DNA from 2 places in the Pararhizobium sp. IMCC21322 genome. Region 1 is predicted to be linked to the other one. Evidence: riboswitches for the same ligand, from Rfam matches in the RefSeq annotation. Region 1 holds a riboswitch; the other holds the start of a gene.

Evidence for each region. Region 1 has a riboswitch for thiamine pyrophosphate ahead of RAL91_RS11520 (hydroxyethylthiazole kinase). Riboswitches for the same ligand answer to the same signal wherever they lie in the genome.
Region 2: linked by a shared signal. The riboswitch ahead of RAL91_RS20160 (ABC transporter permease) and the one ahead of RAL91_RS11520 (hydroxyethylthiazole kinase) in region 1 are both predicted to bind thiamine pyrophosphate.

The regions. Positions count from the first base shown of each region.
Region 1 is NZ_CP132335.1:2,415,191-2,418,521, reverse strand. Features, by position in the region: gene thiD (bifunctional hydroxymethylpyrimidine kinase/phosphomethylpyrimidine kinase) at 1-587, opposite strand, end outside; gene thiE (thiamine phosphate synthase) at 584-1,234, opposite strand; gene RAL91_RS11520 (hydroxyethylthiazole kinase) at 1,231-1,992, opposite strand; TPP riboswitch at 1,983-2,094, opposite strand; gene RAL91_RS11515 (xanthine dehydrogenase family protein molybdopterin-binding subunit) at 2,179-3,331, opposite strand, start outside.
Region 2 is NZ_CP132335.1:4,250,979-4,254,309, reverse strand. Features, by position in the region: gene RAL91_RS20165 (hypothetical protein) at 1-1,107, shown strand, start outside; TPP riboswitch at 1,147-1,290, shown strand; gene RAL91_RS20160 (ABC transporter permease) at 1,353-2,150, shown strand; gene RAL91_RS20155 (ABC transporter substrate-binding protein) at 2,165-3,097, shown strand; gene RAL91_RS20150 (hypothetical protein) at 3,142-3,331, opposite strand, start outside.

The DNA.
Region 1 (3,331 bases):
TGCGAACTCAGATACAGATCATCTGCTGTTTCACTGTCAAAATGACCGCCTTTCAGCAGCACAGCTTTTGCTCCGATCTCAAGCAATTGTCTGGCCTGGACTTCCATACCCGCTTTGTCCAGGGCAGGTTCGTCACCCAGCAGGACCGCCGCTTCAAAAAGATTGGGCGTGATAAGATCAGCCATCGGAAGCAGCGCTTTTTTCAAACTTTCAACCGCATCTTCTGACAGCAGCAGGCTACCGGACGTGGTAACCATCACCGGGTCCAGAACGATCTGTCTCGCTCCATGCTGTTCAAGACCGGCTGCAACAGCCTCAATAATGGCTGTCTGGGACAACATGCCAATCTTTGTGGAAACCACTGCAAGATCGGAATAAACCGCATCCATCTGTGCTGTGACAAAATCAATCGGGACATCGTGGATGGCCGTCACACCGAGTGTGTTCTGTGCAGTCAATGCGGCCAGTACACTGGCCCCATAAACGCCCATGGCAGAAAATGCCTTCAAATCTGCCTGAATTCCTGCCCCGCCGCCTGAATCCGATCCGGCAATTGTCAGCGCAATAGGTGTTGTTGAAGCGGTCATAGCGTTCGTGCTTCATGAATGGTTTTATGAAATTCCGTGGCAGCAGCCTGCACATCAGCTTCCATGAAAATTGCGGAGATGAGCGCAACCCCATCTGCGCCGGCCGTGATCAGCTGAGACGCGTTGTGACGGTCAATTCCGGCTATTGCTCCCACAGGAATTGGTGCGCTCGTTCGTTCGCGACAAAGCGCTGCCAATTCGGCCCATCCACCAATGCCGATGCTGACAGGATTGTCCTTTGACTGCGTTTCAAACACACCGCCAATACAAACATAATCCAGACCTTCACGCGGAAATTGCGTAGCGTCCTGCCGTGTCTTGATGGACAGGCCGATGATCGCATCCGGCCCTAACAATTGGCGTGCATCGGCCACTGGCATATCGTCCTGTCCGATATGCACACCATCAGCGCCACTGGCCAGCGCAACGTCCACCCTGTCATTCACCAGAAACGGTACCCGCCCCGCAATGGCTGATTTGATGGCTTTTGCGCGCGACAAAATGTCCCGTGTGGAGCTTTCCTTGTCGCGTAGTTGCAACAGGGTACAGCCACCGGAAATTGCAGCATCGGCCAGTTCGCCCAAGTCGCGGCCAAGGCATCGCCGGGGGTCAAGAATGCCATAGAGGGAAAGATCAACCTTGCTCATGAAATGCGTCCCAGTTTTTCGATGTCAGCGGGCGTTAACTGGTAGAGCGCATCCAGAAATTCCGGTACAAAACTGCCCGGGCCTTTTGCCTTGTCTGCTGCTATTTGACCTGCAACACCAAAACTCATCAGCGCAGCGGTTACAGCAATGAACCTGTCATTCCCGACTGCCAGAAATGCTGCGATCACCCCGCCCAGTGCACATCCGACTGCGGTGGTTTTGGCCATCAGGGGATCGCCGTTTTGCAGCCGGACTGTTCTACCGCCAAACCGCACAATGTCTGTGATACCGGTTTCAGCCAACACCGTTTTGCTGGCATTTGCCTTAATGCCTGATATCTCTTCGGCATTGCCGCGCATGGCGGTTGGCTCAAGCGCCAAAATTATCTCGCCGAGCTGTTTTCTGGATGGCGACTTATGCGCGAAGACCGGATCCAGCACAAAAGGTCTGCCAAGACCGTTCGCTGTCTCAGCAGCAATCAACGCCGATTGACGGCGGTCAGCGTCCAATGTGCCCAGATTGATCAATGTCGCGTCGGAAGCAGAGACAAATGCCCCGATCTCGTCAGGTGCGATGGTCATGGATGGCTCTACGCCAAGGGCCAGAAGCACATTGGCAGTGAATGTCTGAGCCACAGAATTCGTGATGCAATGCACGTGCGGCCGCGCAGCGCGCACGCTCTCCAGCGATGAAGCTGCTTCCGCTTTCAGAAATTCGGGAGATGTGTCTTTATCGTTCAGACTGTCTTTATCGTTCAAACCTCATTCCCTCCGCCAGCATGATCTGGATCAGGTTGTCAGGGTTGACCATACGTCTCTCAGCCAATCACGATTGTGCAATCGGCACCCCTATGAGTGAGTTCTCCGTTTACCATGTTTTTCTGATTTGGCAATGGCAAGCATGCAACAGGATCTGAATTCAATTTGGCGGTTGGGTCCTCACGTCTAGGCGGCCTGCAACGCCTCCCAGACACGTGATGGTGTAGCCGGCATGTCAAAATGTGTAATTCCTGCGCCCCGCATCAACGCATCCACAACAGCGTTCATGATGGCAGGGCACGATCCTATTGATCCAGCCTCACCTGCTCCCTTAATGCCAAGCGCATTGGTTTTTGAAGGCACATTTCGGGTTTCAAAGTTGAAATCGACAACATCGTCTGCGCGCGGCATGCAGTAATCAAGGAAACTGGCAGACAGCAGTTGGCCATCCTCATCGTAAACCGTGTGCTCAAGCAGCGCCTGTCCAATGCCCTGCACGACACCACCATGAATTTGTCCAGCCAAAAGCATTGGATTCACAGTCACGCCAAAATCATCAACGATGGTATAATTCAGAAGCTTTGTGACACCGGTTTGCGGATCGATTTCCAGTTCCACCGCGTGTGTGCCATTGGGGTATGTCGCTTCATTTTGCTTGAATTCTTCCAAAGCAAATAGCTGCTCGCTGCTGTTTTGCGCAATTTCGGCCAGGGTGATCTGTCGGTCGGTCCCCACAACGCGAACCACGCCCTCCTGCAACTCCAAATCCTGCGCCGATACTTCCAACTCGTCGGACGCCTTCTCCTTGATTTTCTGAGCCAGAGACTTTGCGGCCCATTCTACGGATACTGCGCCAAGGGGAATAGACCGGGAACCGCCAGTCCCCTCGCCCTGCCGTACTCTGTCGGTATCACCCTGCACGACATTGATCTTGTCATAGTCCAGCCCGAGATGACCTGCGATGAACTGGGCATATGCTGTCTCATGTCCCTGCCCATTGGATTGCGTCCCAATCAACAATGTAACGGACCCATCTTCATTCAACTCAATGCGGGCTTCTTCAGATCCTGCAAAGGCACAGGCTTCCACATAGGTGGCAAATCCGAAACCACGATATTTTCCCTCGGCAGCGCTTGCCTGTCGGCGCGTCTCGAAGCCTGCATAATCCGCTTTTGCAAGCGCTGCATCCATCTGGCCAGCAAAATCACCCGTATCATAGGTGCGGCGACCCGGTGTGCGGTATGGCATTTGCTCTGGCTTGACGAAGTTGCGTCGTCTGATCTCTTCAGGTGCAAGCCCTGTTATCCGGGCCGCTTCATTGACCAGACGCTCAATGTGA
Region 2 (3,331 bases), 1.8 Mb from region 1:
GAACCTGCAGCGCCGCGCAACAAACGCGAAGGATTGTCGCGACGTCGTGGTCGGGAAGACTACTACGACGCGCCGGCGCTGGATGATCCGTATATGGATGATGCAGCTGACGAGCAGGATGACTATTATGATGAGCCCGAATTAGTATCTGATCGACCTGACCCGCGCGCTGAGCGTGACCAACGCGGAGGACGCGGTGGCGGCAGGGGTAACTCCGATACATATTATGATGATCGTCAGCCTTATCCCGGCGAACGTCCAAGACGCCGCATCTGGCCCTGGATTCTCATACTTCTGATTCTCGTTGCACTTGGTGGCGGCGGCTGGTGGGCATTCCAGAACCAGGAAAAGGTGATGACAACCTTTGAAAACTGGCTTGATTATGGATCGAGCGATGTCAGTCCATTGCAACCTGCTATCGGCGAAGGCGCTGCTGCTGGCGATGGCCCAAGGCGGATCAACGCCAACGAAGATGCTGAGTCTTCGAAAAATGATGGTCGCATCATCGATGATTCAGGACAAATGAACCCTGACGTCGAACAGGGTGATGATGGATCCGCCGTCGGCGAAGGCGTGTTGCCGCAACGTGCCATTTTGTACGAAGAAGGTGCTACAGCCGAGGATTCAAGAGCTGTTGCCGGTGGCACATCCTGGAGCCTTGGAGACGACAATGGATCTCCAATCATTATTGGGCGGGTGGAAATCCCCCAGCGCCGCTTGTTCTTCGATATCATTATTCGCAAAAATGAAGATGATTCCCTTGCCTCCGCCAGTCACCTGGTAGAAATATCCTATCAGGCGCCGCCGCGATTTGTGGGCGGTGGAATTGAAGATATTCCTGCATTGCTGCTGAAAGGCAGTGAGGAAGCACAAGGCGAATTGCTGGCATCGGCTGGCGTCAAAGTCTCTGACACGCTGTTCTGGCTGGCGCTTTCCGCGACACCTGAGAATGAGGTGAATAATCTGAAGCTGCTCCGTGAAGGCAGTTGGTTTGATTTGCCAGTTCGTTACAAAAACGACAAGCGCGCTATCGTCACACTTGAAAAAGGGCGCGAAGGTGAAGTCGTGTTTGCACAGGCTTTGGAAGCCTGGAGCCGAGGAAACTGATCTGGCGCTTGAAGCGCAAAGAAAATCTGACTAAGCTAAAGTTGTTTCGAGGGGTGTCCCGGCGTTAACGGGGCTGAGATGGAAGCAGGTTCATGATCCGATATCGGATTTGGACCGCGCGTTTCCGGACCCTTTGAACCTGATCCGGATCATGCCGGCGAAGGGACGAAGACCTGTATTCTCCGTTTGCGTACCTTTCCGCATGGTCCTCTGTTTTTGAGGGCTCCACTCGCGTGACACACAGCGTGAACACGACCACAACACACAGACGAATTACTGGCGTGCTTTTGCGCGCATTGGTTGTTTGCGCCTTGCTGATTGCTGTCTGGCAGGCGGTTGTCGTTCTATTTGATCTGCCACCCTTTATGCTGCCGGGACCCTTTCGGGTCGCTGCCAGCCTGGCCAATAATTTTTCCTATCTGTTGGGTCATGCGGCCATCACCGCAAGCGAAATTCTGCTTGGCTTGTTGCTGGGCCTCGTGCTGGGCGTTGCGACAGGGCTTTTCATGGCGATGTCACCATCGGCAGAGCGGATGGTGTTTCCGGTGGTTCTGGCGACACAGGCCCTGCCGGTCTTTGCCATTGCACCGCTGCTGGTGCTTTGGTTCGGTTTCGGGCTTGCGTCGAAGGTTATCATGGCGACGCTGATTATCTATTTTCCCATCACATCGGCCTTTTTTGATGGTTTGCGGCGCACAGACCCGGATTTGCTGGATCTGGGGCGTATTGCCGGGGCCAGCCCTTTGCAAAGTCTGCTCCACCTACGTTTGCCATCCGCATTGCCGTCCTTGTCATCGGGACTGCGGGTTGGTGCCAGCCTTGCGCCCATTGGCGCCGTCGTGGGGGAATGGGTCGGGTCTTCTGCCGGGCTTGGCTTTGTAATGCTGCATGCCAATGGCCGAATGCAGACAGATTTGATGTTCGCTTCACTTTTTATTCTAGCGGTGTTCGTGGTGCTGTTGCGCTTCGGGACCGACCGACTGACGCGCCGACTGGTGTTCTGGATGCCGGAACACCAGCCACAATCAATCAACGCCACATAAACAGGATTTCTTACATGCGTTACTTCTTCAGTGTTCTCTTTCTAATTTCCAGTTTGTCGGGGGCTCATGCTCAGGAAAAACTGACCGTTTTGCTGGACTGGTTTGTCAATCCCGATCATGCACCGCTTATTGTGGCGCAGGAACTGGGCCTGTTTGAGCAAGCAGGCCTGGAGGTCGAACTGATTGCCCCTGCCGATCCATCTGCGCCACCACGGCTTGTGGCAGCCGGCCAGGGTGATATTGCAATTTCCTATCAGCCAAGCCTGCATCTTCAGATCAAGGAAGGCCTCCCGGTTGCCTGGATTGGAACGCTTGTGGAAACACCGCTTAATTCCCTGGTGGTTCTGGAAGACAGCCCCATTCAGTCCATCGCGGATCTGAAGGGAAAGAAGGTCGGGTTTTCAGTTGGTGGCTTTGAAGATGCTCTGCTGGGTGCCATGCTGCAGGGTGTAGGTCTCAGTCTTGATGATGTGGAGCTGGTGAACGTCAATTTCTCACTTTCGCCTTCACTGATCACTGGCAATGTTGATGCAGTAATTGGTGCCTTCCGCAATTTTGAGCTTAACCAGATGGATATTGTTGAGCGCCCCGGACGGGCGTTTTACCCGGAAGAACATGGTGTTCCTGTGTATGATGAGTTGATCCTGATTGCCCATATGGACAAGACAGATGATGCGCGTTTTGCCAAATTTCTGAGCGCTGTTGAAACAGCCACAATCTATCTGACAAACCACCCCGAGGAAGCTTTGGAGTTGTTTGTCAAAGCGCATCCTGATTTGAACGATGAGTTGAACCGTCGTGCATGGTTTGACACGATTCCAAGGTTCGCCAAACGTCCGTTCGCCTTTGATGCAGCGCGCTACAAGCGTTTTGCTGCGTTCATGAAGGAACGCGGCCTGATTGATGAAGTGCCTGATATGGCGCGTATCGCAAGACCTTTGAACTGAGTCCGGCTTAGGGTCTGGGCCAATCGGAAGAGTGAGTTCAGACCCTAATCTTCGGACGATCTGGGCAAGGGATTGCGGGAGAGGAGAGACCACATCTCCTTGTTGGTCTTCATCGAGCCACGCGCTTCAATCTCGATCAAAAGCGCCCTGGTAACATCCAGATTAGCGCCAACAATCTGTGCAAGGGTTTGAATGCTCATCCAGCCTGCGCCTTCGGCTCCCTTCAATGTGGTT